Regions from separate parts of the Streptomyces sp. SDT5-1 genome, predicted to be linked through region 3. Evidence: predicted binding sites of a transcription regulator. Region 3 holds the regulator's gene; each other region holds the start of a gene.
The links. Region 3 encodes HrcA, which represses chaperone genes, less so after heat shock. Its sites were predicted from a motif close to TTNGCACTCNGNNNNNCNGAGTGCNAA; they were not measured.
Positions count from the first base shown of each region.

Region 1: the regulator HrcA is predicted to act here: its motif matches at 3,130-3,156, upstream of groES (co-chaperone GroES).
Region 2: the regulator HrcA is predicted to act here: its motif matches at 2,233-2,259, upstream of groL (chaperonin GroEL).

Region 1 covers NZ_CM125963.1:5,028,486-5,035,064, reverse strand. Annotated here, with positions in the region: gene ACTWJ8_RS23370 (MOSC domain-containing protein) at 1-30, shown strand, start outside; gene ACTWJ8_RS23365 (SDR family NAD(P)-dependent oxidoreductase) at 101-874, shown strand; gene groL (chaperonin GroEL) at 933-2,558, opposite strand; gene groES (co-chaperone GroES) at 2,677-2,985, opposite strand; gene ACTWJ8_RS23350 (polysaccharide deacetylase family protein) at 3,203-3,838, opposite strand; gene ACTWJ8_RS23345 (polysaccharide deacetylase family protein) at 3,835-4,794, opposite strand; gene ACTWJ8_RS23340 (THUMP-like domain-containing protein) at 4,877-6,070, shown strand.
Region 2 covers NZ_CM125963.1:4,715,421-4,721,999, forward strand. Annotated here, with positions in the region: gene thrC (threonine synthase) at 1-1,127, shown strand, start outside; gene ACTWJ8_RS21795 (MoaD/ThiS family protein) at 1,179-1,454, shown strand; gene ACTWJ8_RS21800 (cold-shock protein) at 1,877-2,083, shown strand; gene groL (chaperonin GroEL) at 2,388-4,010, shown strand; gene ACTWJ8_RS21810 (hypothetical protein) at 4,085-4,372, opposite strand; gene ACTWJ8_RS21815 (DMT family transporter) at 4,432-4,836, opposite strand; gene ACTWJ8_RS21820 (DMT family transporter) at 4,910-5,230, opposite strand; gene ACTWJ8_RS21825 (DsbA family oxidoreductase) at 5,264-5,842, opposite strand; gene ACTWJ8_RS21830 (MerR family transcriptional regulator) at 5,970-6,329, shown strand; gene ACTWJ8_RS21835 (PTS transporter subunit EIIC) at 6,396-6,579, opposite strand, start outside.
Region 3 covers NZ_CM125963.1:3,166,587-3,173,165, forward strand. Annotated here, with positions in the region: gene ACTWJ8_RS14815 (16S rRNA (uracil(1498)-N(3))-methyltransferase) at 1-276, opposite strand, end outside; gene ACTWJ8_RS14820 (nitronate monooxygenase) at 276-1,349, opposite strand; gene dnaJ (molecular chaperone DnaJ) at 3,032-4,171, opposite strand; gene hrcA (heat-inducible transcriptional repressor HrcA) at 4,172-5,188, opposite strand; gene ACTWJ8_RS14835 (MBL fold metallo-hydrolase) at 5,318-6,079, shown strand; gene ACTWJ8_RS14840 (DUF3097 domain-containing protein) at 6,114-6,579, shown strand, end outside.

The DNA.
Region 1 (6,579 bases), 1.9 Mb from region 3:
CGTGAGTACGTCGAGAAGTACGGCTCGTAGGGCTCGCACCACCGGCGCCGGGCGCCGGGGCGTGATCACGAGCGGCGCTCCGTGCTCATAACCTTGGTGCATGACTACCGCTCTGATCACCGGATCCACCGCGGGCATCGGCGCCGCGTTCGCACGGCGACTCGCCGCCGACGGGCACAATCTGGTGCTCGTCGCGCGGGACACCAAACGGCTGCACGAGCAGGCGACGGAGCTGCACGACCGGCACGGCATCGAGGCCGAGGTGCTCACCGCCGACCTGTCCACGGACGACGGGATCGCGGCGGTCGAGGCGCGTTTGACGGACCGTAAGGCGGCGGTCGATCTACTCGTCAACAATGCCGGGTTCGGCAACAAGGGGCACTACCTGGAAGTCCCCATGGCCGACGAGCTGACGATGCTGAAGGTGCACTGCGAGGCGGTGCTGCGGCTGACGTCGGCCGCGGCGGGCGCGATGCGGGAGCGCGGGCGCGGCGGTGTCGTGAACGTGGCGTCGGTCGCGGCGTTCGTGCCGCGCGGCACCTACGGCGCGTCGAAGGCGTGGGTCGTGCAGTTCACGCAGGGCGCGGCGAAGGACCTGGCGGGCAGCGGGGTGCGGCTGATGGCGCTGTGCCCCGGCTTCGTCCGCACGGAGTTCCACTCGCGGGCCGGCATGGGCACGGGCAACATCCCGAAGTGGATGTGGCTCGACGCGGACAAGCTGGTGTCGGCGGCGCTCGCGGACCTGTCGCGCGGCCGCACGCTCTCGATCCCGGACCCCCGTTACAAGGCCCTGATGGGTGTGGTGAAGGTGACGCCGCGCTCGCTGCTGGGCGGCATCACGTCGCGCACGGGCCGCAAGTACGGCCCGCAGTAGGGCGAACGCCGAGGCCCGGCTCCCCGCGACGGGGAGCCGGGCCTCAGTCGTGCTCGGGTCAGTGCGCGTGACCGTGGCCGTGGCCCGCGGCCTCCGGCTCCTCCTCCGCCGGCTTCTCGACGACCAGGGTCTCGGTCGTGAGGAGCAGGGAGGCGATGGAGGCGGCGTTCTCCAGGGCGGAGCGCGTCACCTTGACCGGGTCGATGACGCCGGCCTTGACCAGGTCGACGTACTCGCCGGTCGCGGCGTTGTAGCCGTTGCCCTTCTCCAGGTCCTTGACCTTGGAGACGATCACGTAGCCCTCCTGGCCGGCGTTCTCGCCGATCCAGCGGAGCGGCTCGACGACGGCGCGGCGGACGACGGCGACACCGGTGGCCTCGTCGCCCTCCTTGCCGAGGGAGCCGTCGAGGACCTTGGAGGCGTGCACCAGGGCGGAGCCACCACCGGAGACGATGCCCTCCTCGACCGCGGCGCGGGTCGCGGAGATGGCGTCCTCCAGACGGTGCTTCTTCTCCTTGAGTTCGACCTCGGTGGCGGCACCCACGCGGATGACGCACACGCCGCCGGCGAGCTTCGCGAGGCGCTCCTGGAGCTTCTCGCGGTCCCAGTCGGAGTCCGTGTTCTCGATCTCGGCCTTGATCTGCGCGACGCGGCCCTGGACGTCCTCGGCCTTGCCGCCACCGTCGACGATGGTGGTGTCGTCCTTGGTGATGGTCACGCGGCGGGCGGAGCCCAGCACGTCGAGACCGGCCTGGTCGAGCTTGAGGCCGACCTCCTCGGCGATGACGGTGGCACCGGTGAGGGTGGCCATGTCCTGGAGCATCGCCTTGCGGCGGTCACCGAAGCCGGGGGCCTTCACGGCGACGGCGTTGAACGTGCCGCGGATCTTGTTCACGACCAGGGTCGACAGGGCCTCGCCCTCGACGTCCTCGGCGATGATCAGGAGCGGCTTGGAGCCACCGGCCTGGATGACCTTCTCGAGGAGCGGCAGGAGGTCCTGGATCGAACCGATCTTGCCCTGGTGGATCAGGATGTACGGGTCGTCGAGGACGGCCTCCATACGCTCCTGGTCGGTGACGAAGTACGGGGACAGGTAGCCCTTGTCGAAGGCCATGCCCTCGGTGAAGTCGAGCTCCAGGCCGAAGGTGTTGGACTCCTCGACGGTGATGACGCCGTCCTTGCCGACCTTGTCCATCGCCTCGGCGATGAGCTCGCCGACCTGGTTGTCCTGGGCGGACAGACCGGCGACGGCGGCGATGTCGGACTTCTCGTCGATCGGGCGGGCGGTCGCGAGGAGGTCCTCGGACACGGCCTTGACCGCGGCGTCGATGCCCTTCTTCAGGGCGGCCGGGGAGGCACCGGCGGCGACGTTGCGCAGGCCCTCCTTGACCAGGGCCTGGGCGAGAACGGTGGCGGTGGTCGTACCGTCACCGGCGATGTCGTTGGTCTTGGTGGCGACTTCCTTGACCAGCTGGGCGCCGAGGTTCTCGTACGGGTCCTCGACCTCGACCTCGCGGGCGATGGTGACACCGTCGTTGGTGATGGTGGGGGCGCCGAACTTCTTGTCGATGACGACGTTGCGGCCCTTGGGGCCGATCGTCACCTTGACCGTGTCGGCCAGCTTGTTGACGCCGCGCTCGAGGGCGCGACGGGCGTCCTCGTCGAACTTCAGGATCTTCGCCATGGGGCTGAATCAGTCCTCTCGAAACGAACCGCGCCCCTCGCACCCGGCATTCTCAGCGGGGGCCAGGGGCGCAGCTCAAAGCATTCTGCTTCGGTGAAGCTTGGAAAGCCTCGGTGAATTACTTCTCGACGATCGCGAGCACGTCGCGGGCCGAGAGGACGAGGTACTCGTCGCCGTTGTACTTCACCTCGGTGCCGCCGTACTTGCTGTAGAGCACGACATCGCCGACCTGGACGTCGAGCGGCAGACGCTCGCCGTTCTCGAAGCGGCCGGGACCCACGGCGAGGACGGCGCCCTCCTGGGGCTTCTCCTTCGCGGTGTCCGGAATGACCAGGCCCGAAGCCGTGGTCTGCTCGGCGTCGAGCGGCTGGACCACAATGCGGTCCTCGAGCGGCTTGATGGCAACCTTGGAGCTGGTGGTCGTCACGATCCGACCTCCCCCTTCGGAGATCTCACGGGGTTAACTGTCTGAGGTGGCGACCAGGTGGATCCGTCGTCGCGGGTGCCGGACCTGCCCGTCGCTGTTGGCACTCTCCTGCGGGGAGTGCCAGAGCCGAGACTATGACCGCGATTAGCACTCGGTCAAGCGGACTGCTAATCGACTCCGTCGCGACCTCGATTCGGGGGCCGTTTCCCGAGGGGTTTCACAGGTAGTTCTCCAGGGGCGCCACCGTGTAGCCCTCGGACTCGATGCGGTGGAGGAGTTGGCGTGTCGTGGCCGGGTGGGCGCCGATGATGTCGCCGGGGTGCAGCGGCGCTCCGTCCGGCTCGCGCCACAGGACGACCGCGTCGACGCCGCACGCGGCGGCGGCCCGCAGGGTGTTCCCGTCGTACGCGCCCGACGGCGGGTGGAACAGCCGGGGCGCCGTGCCGAACCGGCCCTCGATGCGGTCGCGCTGGCCGCAGATCTCGGCGTGCTGCTCGACGTAGCCGAGACCCGGCAGGAACGGGCGGGTGAGCGTGCGGTTCTGCACCTGGACGCCGAGGGCGCGCAGTTCGCGCAGGCGGCCCTCGCCCCGGCCCGCGGCGAACAGCGAGAGCGGCAGCCGGCGCTCGCGGACCAGGTCGACGAGGCGCGCGCCCGCCCCGTCCTCGTACGCGAGGAAGACCACCCTGTCGTGGGTCGGGACCCGGGAGACGACCGGCGGGACGGTCCTGTGCGGCGGCGCCCCCGCGGCCGTACGCGCGTCCGGGGCGGGGCGCTGGGCGCAGCCCGCGAGCACGGCGGCGATCGCCATGACCCCGACGGCGAACCGCGCCCGCGCCCCGCGCGCTGTCACAGGTAGTCCTCCAGGCGCGCCACCGCGTACCCCTTGGCGTGCAGGTGGTCCATGAGGTTGCGGATCATGTCGGGCATCGTGCCCTTCCAGTCCTTCCGGCCCCTGAAGTGCGTGAGCAGGATGTCGCCGGGATGGATGTCGCGGTCCCACTCGCGGTAGTCCATGCGGTCCACGAAGGCCTCGGCGTTCCAGATCGGGGCGTACTCGATGCCGCAGGCCTTGGCGGCGCGCAGGGTGTCCCGGTTGTAGTCGCCGAAGGGCGGACGGAAGAGCGTGGGGCGCTTGCCGTACTTCTTCTCGATGACGTCCTGCATCCCGCAGATCTCCTGCTTCTGCCGCGCGTACGACAGTCCCGGCAGGAACGGGTGGTGCAGCGTGTGGTTGTTGAGGGTGACGCCGCGGGCCTGCATCTGCTTGAAGTAGCCGTACCGCGGCTTCACTTCGGCGTCGGTCAGGAACGCCGTGTACGGGATCCGCAGCTCGCTCATCATCTTCAGGAACCGGGGGTCCTTCTCGGCGCCGTCGTCGATGGTGAGGAAGACGATCTTGTGTTTGGTCGGGACCGTGGTGAACACGGGCGGCAGGCCGAGCCGCTTCTGGCCCTCGACCTCGAAGCCGGGGCGGGCCTCGATGCGCGGCTTCTTCGCCGGAGGGGGCGGGGCGGTCAGCGGGACGCCCTTCAGGCCCCAGCGCTTCGACGCCGCGACGAGGGCGGCCCGCTCGGCGCGCAGCTTCGTCGCGTACGCGTCGAGGGCGCGGGCCGGTGCGGCCTTGAGGGCACCCTTGGCCTGCTGGCCGGGGGCCGGTCGCACGCGGGGGTCCCGCTCCGACTCGGCGCCGCCCGCGCAGCCCGCGGCGAGGGCGGACGCGGCGAGCAGGCCGCCGACGACGCGCACGCCGCGTCTCTTCCTGGCACCCCTTCGGGCGATTTCTTCGTTTTGTCGTACGAGTCGCATGGCGCCGGATCCTGGCAGCTCGGGGGCCGGTTGCCGGGGCGACACCGCCGCCTGGCGCGAGGCGTCGCCCGCCTGGCCCACAATGGGCCGGGTGAACGACCCCGCCGCCTTCTCCGCCCTGCTGACCCCCGAGGGCCGCGCCCTGCTCGACGAACTCCGTGAGCACGACCCGGCCCAGGAACTCGCCCTCGCCACCAGGCTGCGCCGCGACCATCCGGTCGAGCTGGTGTCCGCGGCGCTCGCGCAGGCGCGGTTGCGGCAGCGGGCGGTGGCGAAGTTCGGGGCCGAGGACGCGGCGCGGATGTTCTTCACGCCGAACGGCGTGGAGCAGGCGACGCGTACGAGCGTGGCGGCGTACCGGGCCGAGGCGTTCAGAGACCTCGGGGTGCGGTCCGTGGCCGACCTCTGCTGCGGCATCGGCGGCGACGCGATCGCGCTGGCCCGCGCGGGCGTACGGGTGCTTGCCGTCGACCGGGACCCGCTGACCTGCGCGGTGGCGCGGGCGAACGCGGAGGCGCTCGGGCTCGACGGGCTCATCGAGGTGCGCGAGGCGGATGTGACCGAGGTGGACACGTCCGGGTACGACGCGGTGTTCGTCGACCCGGCGCGGCGCTCCACGAAACGGGGCCGGATCTTCGACCCCGAGGCGTACTCGCCTCCGCTGTCCTGGGCGGTGTCCGCGGCGCTCGGGGCGGAACGGGCCGCGCTGAAGATCGCGCCCGGGATCCCGCACGAGGCGATTCCGGCGGAGGCCGAGGCGGAGTGGATCTCGGACGGGGGTGACGTGAAGGAGGCCGTGCTGTGGTTCGGCACGGCGGCGCCGGGGCGGATGCGGGCGACGCTGCTCCCGGGGCCGCGTTCCCTGACCGGCACCGGACTCCCCGACCCCGAAGTGCGGCCCGTCGGACGGTACTTGTACGAGCCCGACGGCGCGGTCATCCGGGCGCATCTGGTCGCCGAGGTGGCGGCGGAGGTCGACGGGGGCCTGCTCGACGAGACGATCGCGTACGTGACATCGGACGCGCTGCACCCGACGCCCTACGCGTCCGCCTACGAGATCACCGACCAACTCCCCTTCAACGTAAAGAAATTGAAGGCGCTGCTACGGGAGCGCGAGATCGGGATCCTGACGGTGAAGAAGCGCGGCTCCGCGGTCGAACCGGAGGAACTCCGCCGCAAGGCGATGCCGAAGCCGTACGGCAAACGTTCGACGACGGTCTTCCTCACGCGGGTCTCGGGCGCCCCCACGATGCTCCTCGGCACACCGGTGTCCTGACGGCTCCCGTGTCCTGACGGCCCCGGACCGGGGCGCCCACGCGCCCCTACGCCTCGGGGCTCCGCCCCGGCCCCCGCTGCTCAATCGCCGCAGCGGCTCGGCTTACCTCCCCGCACCGCACCCATCAGGCTCCCGTGACCTGGCCACCCCTTCACTCCGCCGCCCAAGATCCCACCCACCCGCCCCCTCCGGGGGCGTAGGCCCCACGGGGAGCCGCAATCGCTCATTGAGCGAGCGCCGCAGGAACGGCTCCCGCCCATGACGGGGCAACTGTCACCAGCCTTGGGCAACCTGCCTCCGAGACGGGCCCCGTCCGCGCCCCAGGGCGGCCCCGGTACAGGCCGCACCCGCACCAGGCCCCCGACCCGAACTCGACGGATTGCGCCCTGTCCGCTGTACCGGGCCTCGTGGCCGGCGCCAGGGTGGGCGCCCGCTGGGAAGGCTGCGGGGCCGCAAACTCCCCACGACAGGCGCCGCCCACCCCGGCACTGCAACCGCGATGAGCGGCC
Region 2 (6,579 bases), 1.5 Mb from region 3:
AGGCGCTCCGCAAGCAGATCGAGGCCGGCCCCGCCAACATCTGGCGCTACGCCCCGCTCCTCCCCGTCCCGGCCGACGTCGCCGAGAAGCCGAACCTGAACCCCGGCTGGACCAAGCTCGTCAAGGCCGACAACCTCGGCCGTGAACTGGGCGTCGCCGAGGGCAAGTTGTTCGTCAAGGACGACTCCGGCAACCCCACGCACTCCTTCAAGGACCGCGTCGTCGCGCAGGCCATCGAGGCCGCCCGCGCCTTCGGCTTCACCACCCTCTCCTGCTCCTCCACCGGCAACCTGGCCGGCGCCGTCGGCGCCGCGGCCGCCCGCGCCGGCTTCCGCTCCTGCGTGTTCATCCCGCACGACCTGGAGCAGGGCAAGGTCGTCATGGCCGGTGTCTACGGCGGTGACCTCGTCGCCATCGAGGGCAACTACGACGATGTGAACCGCTTCTGCTCCGAGCTCATCGGCGACCCGCTGGGCGAGGGCTGGGGCTTCGTGAACGTGAACCTGCGCCCGTACTACGGCGAGGGTTCCAAGACGCTCGCGTACGAGATCTGCGAGCAGCTCGGCTGGCAGCTGCCCGACCAGCTGGTCATCCCGATCGCGTCCGGCTCCCAGTTCACGAAGATCGACAAGGGTCTGAAGGAGCTGATCAAGCTGGGCCTCGTCGAGGACAAGCCCTACAAGCTCTTCGGCGCCCAGGCCGAGGGCTGCTCGCCGGTCTCCGTCGCGTACAAGGGCGGCCACGACGTCGTCCGCCCGCAGAAGCCGGACACCATCGCCAAGTCCCTCGCCATCGGCAACCCGGCCGACGGCCCGTACGTCCTCGACATCGCCCGCCGCACCGGCGGCGCCGTGGAGGACGTGAACGACGAGCAGGTCGTCGAGGCGATCAAGCTGCTCGCGCGCACGGAGGGCATCTTCGCGGAGACCGCGGGCGGTGTGACGCTCGGCGTCACGAAGAAGCTCATCGAGGCGGGCCAGATCGACCCCTCGCTCACCACCGTCGTCCTGAACACCGGTGACGGGCTCAAGACGCTCGACGCGGTCGCCGATTCCTCTCAGGCCACCGCCACCATCCGGCCGAGCCTGGACGCGTTCCGCGACGCCGGTCTCGCCGCCGACCACTGAGCCCGGCCCGCCACTGAGCCCACCGACTTCGCAGCAACGGGAGTTCCCAGCATGAGCGTCAACGTCCGCATCCCCACCATCCTGCGCACCTACACCGGCGGCCAGGCCGAGGTCCCCGCCGAGGGCGCCACCCTCGCCGACGTCATCGCCGACCTCGAGAAGAACCACACCGGCATCGCCGCCCGCGTCCTCGACGACCAGGGCAAGCTGCGTCGCTTCGTCAACGTGTACGTGAACGACGACGACGTCCGCTTCGAGCAGGGCCTGGAGACGGCCACGCCCGACGGCGCGGGCGTCTCGATCATCCCCGCCGTCGCCGGCGGCTGATCGATTACCCACTGTCGTCTGAATTGCCCCCTCCGCGAGAGAAGCGGAGGGGGCAATTCTGCATGGTTGAGCGCGGTACAGTTGGGGAAGCTGCTGCGATTTCACGAACGGTGCATGACGGGCGCATATGAGTTCTCGCCCGCGGCCCGACAAGAAGCAGCCAAAGTGCCCTGCCCTTTCGGGTCCTTTACGGCATTTGTGCGGCCCGAGTTGCCCTGAGAACCGGTGAGTTGCCCCGGTTTCCCCGATCTGGCGTGCCCAGAATTCTCGTCCGATTGACCTGTTGCAGACGGCAGTTGGGCAGATACATTCAGCCGCGGTCGACGCGTTCCGGCGCACACCCCCAACCAATGGGGGGTGAGGTCTGACCCGGGTCCGCGAAGTGCGGTCCTGTGCAAGGGCCAGTAATAGGGGAGTTAGGCATGGCTCAGGGCACCGTCAAGTGGTTCAACGCGGAGAAGGGGTACGGCTTCATCGCGGTCGACGGTGGTGCGGATGTTTTCGTCCACTACAGCGCGATTCAGATGGACGGCTACCGCACCCTCGAAGAGGGTCAGCGGGTCGAGTTCGAGATCTCGCAGGGCCAGAAGGGGCCGCAGGCCGACATGGTCCGCGTGGCCGCCGGCTGAACGCGCGCGTCAGACTGCAAGCTTGCACGTCGCACGTCATGGAGGGCTCGTCTCCCGGTTCACCGGGGGCGGGCCCTTCGTGCTGCCCGGGACGTGCGCGTTCAGGGGAGCACCTTGCACTCGAAGGGGTCGAGTGCTAATCATTGGGCTTAGCACTCTCCGAGTGAGAGTGACAAAACTTGGATCGGGTCGGTGAGGTCCGCAGGCCGGGTGGTGCAAGGAGCCACAAGGTGTGCAGGCCGTCCGTCGCGGGCACCAGCACGGTCCTTTTGCGTTTCCACCCCGTCCGGGAGGACCACTTCACATGGCCAAGATCATCGCGTTCGACGAGGAGGCACGGCGCGGCCTCGAGCGCGGCATGAACCAGCTCGCCGACGCCGTCAAGGTGACCCTGGGCCCCAAGGGTCGCAACGTCGTCCTCGAGAAGAAGTGGGGCGCCCCCACGATCACCAACGATGGTGTGTCCATCGCCAAGGAGATCGAGCTCGAGGACCCGTACGAGAAGATCGGCGCCGAGCTGGTCAAGGAGGTCGCGAAGAAGACGGACGACGTCGCCGGTGACGGCACGACGACCGCGACCGTCCTGGCCCAGGCCCTGGTCCGCGAGGGCCTGCGCAACGTCGCCGCCGGCGCCAACCCGATGGCCCTGAAGCGCGGCATCGAGCGCGCCACCGAGGCCGTCTCCGCCGCCCTTCTCGAGCAGGCCAAGGAGGTGGAGACCAAGGAGCAGATCGCCTCCACCGCCTCCATCTCGGCCGCCGACACCCAGATCGGCGAGCTCATCGCCGAGGCCATGGACAAGGTCGGCAAGGAAGGCGTCATCACCGTCGAGGAGTCCCAGACCTTCGGTCTGGAGCTGGAGCTCACCGAGGGTATGCGCTTCGACAAGGGCTACATCTCGGCGTACTTCGCCACCGACATGGAGCGTATGGAGGCCTCGCTCGAGGACCCGTACATCCTGATCGTCAACTCGAAGATCGGCAACGTGAAGGACCTCCTTCCGCTGCTCGAGAAGGTCATGCAGTCCGGCAAGCCGCTGCTGATCATCGCCGAGGACGTCGAGGGCGAGGCCCTGTCGACCCTGGTCGTCAACAAGATCCGTGGCACCTTCAAGTCCGTCGCCGTCAAGGCCCCGGGCTTCGGTGACCGCCGCAAGGCCATGCTCGGCGACATCGCCATCCTCACGGGCGGCACCGTCATCTCCGAGGAGGTCGGCCTCAAGCTGGAGAACGCCGGTCTCGACCTGCTCGGCCGCGCCCGCAAGGTCGTCATCACCAAGGACGAGACGACCATCGTCGACGGCGCCGGTGACAGCGACCAGGTCCAGGGTCGCGTCAACCAGATCCGTGCCGAGATCGAGAACAGCGACTCGGACTACGACCGCGAGAAGCTCCAGGAGCGCCTCGCCAAGCTCGCCGGCGGCGTGGCCGTCATCAAGGCGGGCGCGGCCACCGAGGTCGAGCTCAAGGAGCGCAAGCACCGCATCGAGGACGCCGTCCGCAACGCGAAGGCGGCCGTCGAAGAGGGCATCGTCGCCGGTGGTGGCGTGGCCCTCCTCCAGGCCTCCGCGGTCTTCGAGAAGCTCGAGCTCGAGGGTGACGAGGCGACCGGCGCCAACGCCGTGAAGCTCGCCCTGGAGGCCCCGCTCAAGCAGATCGCCGTCAACGGTGGTCTCGAGGGTGGCGTCGTCGTGGAGAAGGTGCGCAACCTGACCGTCGGTCACGGTCTGAACGCCGCCACGGGCGACTACGTCGACATGATCGCCGAGGGCATCATCGACCCGGCGAAGGTGACGCGCTCCGCGCTGCAGAACGCCGCCTCCATCGCCGCGCTGTTCCTCACCACCGAGGCCGTCATCGCCGACAAGCCGGAGAAGGCCGCCGCGGCCGCTCCGGGCGGCATGCCGGGCGGTGACATGGACTTCTGAGCCGGTAACGGTTCAGCCCGTCCGTAGCAGAGGGCGGCCCCGACTCTTCGCCGAGTCGGGGCCGCCCTTGTGCGTTATGCCGCGTTCTCCTGGAAGGACTTCCAGGTGTCGCGCCCCGCGCGCCCCGCGCTGGTGGCGGCGGCCTGCGCCTGGTGGAAGGCGCGGGTGGCGAGTTCGGACGGTGGGGTGTCCCACGTTCCGGTCCAGCTGCGGCCCGCGCGGGCCAGCTCGTAGACGAGGACGCCCGCACCGGCCATCGCCGTGAGCGTGCCGACCCCCGTGAGCACGGCGCCCGCCGTCAGCAGGCGCCGGTCCGGGCGGAACTCGGTCCAGGAGATCTTCGAAAAGGTGCTGTCAGCCATGCGCTCAGGATGCGGGAGGCCGAGGCCCCCCGCATGCCGAGCGACGGCCTGGGGTGACGTCACCGCTTCGGGCCGTCCGAGAGCTTGAGCCAGACGACGCCGCCGATGATCAGGGCGAGCCAGAGGCCCTTGGCCGGGGTGAGCGTCTCGTCGAAGAAGACAGGGCCGAGCAGCGCCGCGCCGACGGCGCCGATGCCGGCCCACACGGCGTATCCGATACCGACGTCGATGGTGCGCAGGGCCAGGCTCAGGGCGAAGAGCGTCAGCAGGAAGAAGGCGACGGCGACGAGCGACCAGGACAGCACCGTGAAGCCCTGGCTGCCGCCCACGGCCAGGGCGTAGGCGATCTCGAAGGCCCCGGCGAGCAGCAGCACCGGCCAGGCGCGGGCGCGGTCCCCGCGCGTGGTGGCCTCGGCGGACGTGTCGGCGGAGGCGGTGGCAGTGGTGGCGGCGGTGGTGGACATGAGGGTTCCTTTCGCGGGGTGTTCTCGTGTTTGCGCGGATCGTGTTTTCGCAGGTCGACGGGTGCGCGGGCGGTCAGGCCGCGCCGCTGAGCTGGAGGCCGACGACTCCGACGATGACGGCGGCGATGCCGAGGAACTTGCGCCAGTCGAGGCGCTGCCCGAACAGGAGCGCGCCGAGGACGACGATTCCGACACCGGCGGACGCGGTCCAGATCGCGTAGCCGACACCGACCTCGAAGGTCAGCAGGGCCTGGCTGAGGAGGTAGGTGGCGATGCCGCCGCTGAGCAGCGTGGCGATGGTCCAGCCGGGGCGGGTGAAGCCCTGGGCGCGGCCGGCGGTGAGGGCGACGGTGATCTCGAAGACGACGGCGAGGGAGAGGTGGAGCCAGTGCATGACGGTGTCCTTGGGTGACGTAAGTGCGGGTGGTTACGCGAGGAGGGAGAGCGCCCGGCGGATCGCGTCCTCGGTGGCGACGCCGTCGATGCGGTGGCTGCCGATGACGATCGTGGGGACGACGGTGAGGTTCATCCGGGCCGACTCGGCCAGCTCACGCCGGTGCTCGGCGGCGTACTCCGGCTCGTCGAGGGCCGCGGCGTAGGCGACCGGGTCGAGTCCTGACTCCTCGGCGAGACGGGCCAGGACCGCCCGGTCCCCGATGTCGAGGTCCTCGCGGAAGTAGGCCGTCAGTACGCGCCGGTGGTAGGCCCGGGACCGCCCGTGCCGGGCCGCGTACCGGGCGCCGCGGAACGCCGAATCGGTGCGGGGCGGCGGCGACACGGTCGGCAGCCGGATCGGCACCCGGTGGTGGCGTGCCATCGGGTACACGGCGTGCTGCCAGATCTCCGGCGGCTGCGGCGGCCCGTGGCTCAACTCGTGGGCGTGGTGGACGACGTCGACGTCGGTGCGGCCGGTGATCGCGCGCTCGACCAGTTCGTCGGCGATCAGGCAGAACGGGCAGACGTAGTCCGACCAGAGGTGGAGCTGAATTCGGCTGCGAGCGGTCACTGCGATCTCCGGTTCCTCGGTGCACTCCGGTGAGTGCGACACGGAGATCGTGTAACTTCACGCCGGTGTCAACTTCAAGGAACGGGCGTCGGCGAGCAGTTCACAACCGCTTCAGGAGGTAGGTCTCATGCGCATCGGTGAGCTGGCGGCTGCCAGCGGCGTCAGTACGCGGTCCCTGCGGTACTACGAGCAGCACGGGCTGATCCGGTCCGAGCGCACGCCCGGTGGCTGGCGCGACTTCGACGCGTCCATGGTCGAGCGGGTCGTCATGATCCAGCACCTGTTCGCGGCGGGTCTCGGCAGCTCCACCATCGACGAGGTGCTGCCGTGCATGGAGGCGCCGATCGAGGAGCGCAACGGCGTCATGGAGCGGCTGTTCGCCGAGCAGGCCGAGCGTCTCGAGGCGAAGCGGCGCGACGTCGAGCGCGAGTTGGACACCTTGCAGGCGCTGCGCGCCGAGACGGCCCTGCCCGGCGCCAAGGTCTGACACGCGACCGGGCCCCACGGAACGCAGTCCGTGGGGCCCGGGTGTTTCGGGGGAGTGCCGGCGGGGTCAGATCTTCGCCGGTTCCCTCGGTTCGGGGTCGGAGCCCGGAGACGCGGGCGCCGGCTGGGCCTCCGCGTGGGCCGCGGGGGACTCGCCCGCGTCGACGTCCTGGTTGAACTCGACGAGCATGTCCTGCGTGAAGCCGAAGTAGTACGTGGCGAGGAACCCGACGACGTAGCCGACGAGCAGG
Region 3 (6,579 bases):
GCCGCGGTCGCCCTTGGGCAGCGCCTGTACGACGGTGATCCGGGGCGCCTCCGCGGGCTCCACGTGGGCGGGGCCCGCGTCGACGAGGAGCCGGTCCTTGCCCTCGGCACCGGTGACGACGGCCTCGCACCACGAGCCGAGGCCGTCGGTGAGGGTGACGGCCTCCCCGGCCCGCAGCCGCTTCACGGAGACGGCGTGCCGCCCCTCGGGCCCTTCGAGCACGTAGGCGCGGTCGGAGGGGACGGGGCCCTCGACGACGAAAACCGGAGCGGTCATCAGGCGGCACCTCGCTGCGTCAACGCGGCCTTCGCGGAATCGAGTTCGGCGGCGAGCACCTCCACCAGCTGCCCGGCGGGCAGCTCGCGGACGAGCCGGTGGCCCTGGCCCGCCCACAGGGCCATGCCCTGCGGGTCGCCCGCCTTCGCCGCGGCCTTCCGCAGCGGCGACGTCATGTGGTGGATCTGCGGGTACGCCGCCGGGGCGTACGGGCCGTGCTCGCGCAGGAACCGGTTGACGAGGCCGCGGGCGGGGCGGCCCGAGAAGGCGCGGGTCAGTTCGGTGCGGGTGAACAGCGGATCGGTCATGGCCTGCTTGTGGGGTTCGGGGGCGCCGGACTCCGGGGTGACCAGGAACGCGGTGCCGAGCTGGGCGAGGTCGGCGCCGGCCGCGAGCACCGCGGCGATCTGGGCGCCCCGCATGATGCCGCCGGCGGCGATGATGGGCAGCTGCACGGCCTCGCGGACCTGTGCGATCAGGGCGAGCAGGCCGATGCCGGAGCCGTCGGCCTCCGGGTTGTCCCGGTGCGTTCCCTGGTGGCCTCCGGCCTCGATGCCCTGTACGCAGACCAGGTCGGCGCCCGCCTCCTGAGCGGCCTGCGCCTCCTCCGCGGTCGTGACCGTGACGCCGACGAGGGTGCCGACGCGTTGCAGCGCCTGCACGACCTGGCGGCGGGGGCAGCCGAAGGTGAAGGTGACCAGGGGGACGGGGTCGTCGGCGAGGATCGCGAGCTTGGCGTCGTAGCCGTCGTCGCCGCAGCTGTCGGTGTCGCCGAGCGGGGTGCGGTACCAGGTGGCCTCACCGGCGAGCTGGTTGCGGTAGACCTCCACGGCGGCGGGGTCCGGGTGTTCCGTCTGCGGCATGAAGAGGTTGACGCCGAAGGGGCGGCCGGTGAGCGCCCGTACCTGCTTGATCTCCTGGTACATCCCGTCGGCCGTCTTGTAACCGGCGGCGAGGAAGCCGAGGGCGCCGGCTTCGGCGACCGCGGCGACCAGCGCGGGTTGCGAGGCGCCGCCGGCCATGGGGGCCTGCACGATCGGATGTGAGCAGAGATCGGTCACCGCGGAAGCCATACCGTGCATCGTCCCACGTCCCCCTCACCCCACCGAATCCGCACGCTCCGGCCCACCGTGCCCTCCGCGTCGGACTTCCGCCCCCGGCCCCCGCTGCTCAATCGCCGCAGGGGCTCGGATTGCTCCTCGGATTACTCACCCGCACTCCGCCGCCCAATTTCCCCCCTCCGGGGGCCCGGCCCCACGGGCCACGCCCTTTGACACCGGCCCACCGTCTCCATCCGGCCACCCGTTCCTACGCCACGGGGCTCCGCCCCGGCCCCTGCTGCTCAATCGCCGCAGGGACTCGATTCACCTGCCTGCGCCGCCCCAACAGGCGCCCCGTTGCCTGACCCACCGCTTCGACTCCGCCGCTCAATTTCCCACCCACCCGCCCCCTCCGGGGGCGTCGGCTCCCCGGGGGACCGCAACGGTTGCGGTTGTCCGCGCCGCGCCGCGGGTGAGCGTCGCCCGCACCGCTGCGGTCGACCGGACCGCGCCTTGGGCAAGCGCCCGCCGCGACGGCTTCCCACCCGTTGCGGTCGACCGCACCGCGCCGCAGGCGAGCGCCACCCGCACCGTTGCGGTCGACCGGACCGCGCCTTGGGCAAGCGACCACCGCGACGGCTTCCCACCCGTTGCGGTCGACCGCACCACGCCGCAGGCGAGCAACCGCCGGAACGGGTTGCCCACCCATTGGGTCGACCGTGACCCGCCCCGGACAAGCGGCCACGGGGACGGCCCCGCACCCATGGCGGCCGACCGGGACTCGCCTCGGGCAAACGGCCGCCGGAACGGCGCACCCGCCCATTGCGGCCGACCGGGACTCGCCTCGGGCAAACGGCCGCCGGAACGGCCCACCCGCCCTGACGGGCAGCCGACACCGCCTTGGGCAACATGCCGCCTTGGGCGGCAGGGTGGGCAAGGCGGCGCCCGGTGCAGGGTGCACTCGCGGAAGGCGTCGACCACGGTCGACGTAAAACCCCGGCGCAGGCCGCACCCATGTCAGGGCGTCCACCCCGACACGGACACCGGGCCCACGGGGGCCGAGCCCCCGGAGGGGGCGGGAGGGCGGGAGACAGGCGGGCAACCGGGGCAGACCGAGGTGCGGCACGCGTGCCACGGCAGGCGTCGACCCCGGTGCAGCCGGGCATCGCGGTGCCGCGCAACCGGACGACGGGCCCCGGTCACGTGAGGGCAAGGCGGCCCGGTGCAGGCCGCACCTTCGTCAGGCGCACCCCGGTCGACGTAAACCCCGACGCAGGTCGCACCCGCATCCAGCGCCCACCCCGACACGGACACCGGGCCCACGGGGGCCGAGCCCCCGGAGGGGGCGGGCGGGCGGGAAATTGGGCGGGAAACGGGGACAGGCCGAGGTGCGGCACAGGTGCCACGGCAGGCGTCGCCCCCGGTACAGCCGGGAAGCAGGACGCCGCGCAACCGGACGACGGGCCCCGGTCACGTGTGGGCAAGGCGACGCACGGTGCAGGCCGCACCTTCGTCAGGCGCACCCCGGTGCAGGCCGCACCCGCGAAGGGCGCCGACCCCGGCACAGGCCCCAGGACCCGGTGCCGCGTGAGCGGGGCGGTGGCCCCAGCCACGGCAGAGACCCCGGTACCCCGGTACCGGTGCCGGGCAATGGAAACGGCGGGTGGGGTCGCGCGGCACCGCCGCGCGACCCCACCCGCCGTGGGGCCAACGGCTCAGCGGCCGTTGAACGCGTCCTTCAGGCGGGAGAAGAGTCCCTGCTGGCCGGGCTGGAACTGGCCCGTGGGCCGCTCCTCGCCCCGCAGCTTCGCCAGCTCACGCAGCACCCGCTCCTGCTCCGGATCCAGCTTCTGCGGCGTCGTGACCTCGACGTGCACGATGAGGTCACCGCGGCCGCCGCCCCGCAGATGCGTGACACCGCGCCCGTGCAGCGGAACCGACTGACCGGACTGCGTGCCCGGCCGGATGTCGATCTCCTCCATGCCGTCGAGCGTCTCGAGCGGCACCTTCGTACCGAGCGCCGCCGCCGTCATCGGAATGGTCACCGTGCAGTGCAGGTCGTCCCCGCGCCGCTGGAAGGTCGGATGCGGCAGCTCGTGGATCTCGACGTAGAGGTCACCGGCGGGACCGCCACCGGGTCCGACCTCGCCCTCGCCCGCGAGCTGGATCCGCGTGCCGTTGTCGACACCGGCCGGGATCTTCACCGTCAGCGTGCGACGGGAGCGGATGCGGCCGTCACCGGCGCACTCGGGGCACGGGGTCGGGACCACCGTGCCGAAGCCCTGACACTGCGGGCACGGCCGCGACGTCATGACCTGGCCGAGGAAGGACCGCGTGACCTGCGAGACCTCGCCCCGACCGCGACACATGTCACAGGTCTGGGCGGAGGTGCCGGGCGCGGCGCCCTCTCCGCTGCACGTCGTGCACACCACGGCGGTGTCGACCTGGATGTCCTTGGTCGTGCCGAAGGCCGCCTCGTCGAGCTCGACCTCCAGCCGGATCATGGCGTCCTGGCCGCGCCGCGTACGGGACCGGGGCCCGCGCTGCGACGCCGTACCGAAGAAGGCGTCCATGATGTCGGAGAAGTTGCCGAAGCCGCCGGCGCCGAAGCCACCGGCCCCGCCGCCTCCGCCGCCCTGCGACAGGGGGTCGCCCCCGAGGTCGTAGACCTGCTTCTTCTGCGGGTCGGAGAGCACCTCGTAGGCGGCGTTGATCTCCTTGAAGCGCTCCTGAGTCTTCGGGTCCGGATTCACATCCGGGTGAAGCTCACGCGCAAGCCTTCGAAAGGCCTTCTTGATCTCGTCCTGGGAAGCGTCGCGGCGCACGCCGAGTACGGCGTAGTAGTCCGTGGCCACTTACGACTCCGCCAGGATCTGTCCGACGTAACGTGCCACTGCGCGTACTGCTCCCATCGTTCCCGGGTAATCCATGCGTGTCGGTCCGACGACACCCAGCTTGGCGACTGCCTCGCCGCCCGAACCGTAGCCGACGGAGACGACGGACGTGGAGTTGAGTCCTTCGTGGGCGTTCTCGTGACCGATCCGTACGGCCATGCCCGAATCTCCGACCTCACCAAGCAACTTGAGGAGCACGACCTGCTCTTCGAGAGCCTCGAGCACCGGACGAATGGTGAGGGGAAAGTCATGTCCGAAGCGGGTGAGATTGGCGGTGCCGCCGATCATCAACCGCTCCTCCGTCTCCTCGACGAGCGTCTCCAGCAGAGTGGAGAGCACCGTGGAGACCGTACCCCGGTCCTCCTGCTCGAAGGCCTCGGGGAGGTCCTGCACCAGCTGCGGCACGTCCGTGAAACGGCGGGACGCGACGCGGCTGTTCAGCCGGGCCCGCAGATCCGCCAGGGACGCCTCGCCGAACGGCGCGGGACAGTCGATCATCCGCTGCTCCACACGCCCGGTGTCCGTGATCAGCACGAGCATCAGACGGGCGGGCGCCAGCGAGAGCAGCTCGACATGGCGCACGGTGGACCGGGTCAGGGACGGGTACTGGACGATCGCCACCTGCCGCGTGAGCTGCGCGAGCAGCCGCACGGTGCGGCCGACGACGTCGTCGAGGTCGACGGCGCCGTCCAGGAAGTTCTGGATGGCGCGCTTCTCGGGGGCCGTCATCGGCTTGACGGCGGTGAGCTTGTCGACGAACAGGCGGTAGCCCTTGTCCGTGGGGATCCGCCCGGCACTGGTGTGCGGCTGGGCGATGAATCCCTCGTCCTCCAGGACAGCCATGTCGTTGCGCACGGTCGCCGGTGAGACGCCGAGCTTGTGCCGCTCGGTGAGCGCCTTGGAACCGACCGGCTCCTCGGTGCCGACATAGTCCTGGACGATGGCGCGCAGCACTTCGAGCCTGCGTTCACTGAGCATGGCGCGCACCTCCAGAAACAGCCGTTGCGATCTTCCTGCTTTGGCACTCACTGTCGGCGAGTGCCAATCGTCCCCGGCTCAGTGTACGGCCGGTGGGTACGGGCCCGGCAAGGGCGCTAGCGTCGGGGTATGGAGCTCGCGCGACGTATCGACCGGGTCGACTGGGCCGCTTCCGGCTGGGAGGAGCTGGCGCCGAACGTGGGGCGGGTGCGGCTGCCCGGCCTGGACTGCACCAGCGGCCTCGTCGTGGGTGAAGACGCGGCGCTCCTGATCGACACCGGATCCTCACTGCGTGAAGGCGCCCGGCTGCGCGCCGACACGCGCGCGCTGCTCGGTCCCGGCCGGAGAGTGACGCATGTCGCTCTGACCCATCCGCACTTCGACCATGTGCTCGGTACGGGCGCGTTCGCGGGGGTCGAGGTGTACGGGGCGGTGGGCATCGACGTCGTCTTCGAGCGCGGCGCGGATGAGCTGCGCGCGGACGCGGTGCGGCACGGGGTCGCGCCGGACGCGGCGGAGGAGGCGGTCGACGTGCTCGTCGGTCCGCCGCACCGGGTGTGCGGGGAGTGGACGCTGGACCTGGGTGGTGGGCTGACGGTGCTGCTCGCGAACGTCGGTCCGGCGCACACGGGCCACGATCTGGCGGTCCTCGTGCCGGGGGGCTCGTCGGGGCGGCCCGAGGTCGTGTTCTGCGGTGACCTGGTGGAGGAGTCGGGCGAGCCGCAGGCGGGGCCCGACGCGGCGCCGCGGCACTGGTCGGCGGCGCTCGACCGGCTGCTGGACCTCGGGGGCGAGGACGCGGTGTACGTTCCCGGGCACGGTTCGGCGGTGAATGCCGGGTTCGTCCGCGAGCAGCGTGCCACATTGGCGGCGCGTTTCGGCGTGTCGTAACCCTGGCCTGCGCTGTTCTCTTATCGTCTTGCGGATGCGCCAGTACTCCCCCGATCTGACCCCTCCGTGGAAGCGGAAAACTCCGGCTCCCGAGGTTCCGGCCGAGCCCGACCTCGTCGTGGAGGAGGTCACCACCGGGTTCTGCGGGGCGGTGGTGCGGGTCGAGAAGACGGCGCAGGGGCCGACGGTCACGCTGGAGGACCGCTTCGGCAAGCACCGCGTGTTTCCCATGGACCCTCGCGGCTTCATGATCGACGGGAAGGTCGTCACGCTCGTACGTCCCTCGGGCGCGACCCCTGTCCGGCCGACGCGGACGGCGTCGGGGTCCGTGGCGGTGCCCGGGGCGCGGGCGCGGGTGGCGCGGGCCGGACGGATCTACGTCGAGGGCAAGCACGACGCCGAGCTCATCGAACGGGTCTGGGGCGACGACCTGCGCATCGAAGGTGTGGCGGTGGAGTTCCTGGAGGGCGTCGACGACCTTCCGGCGATCGTCGCCGAGT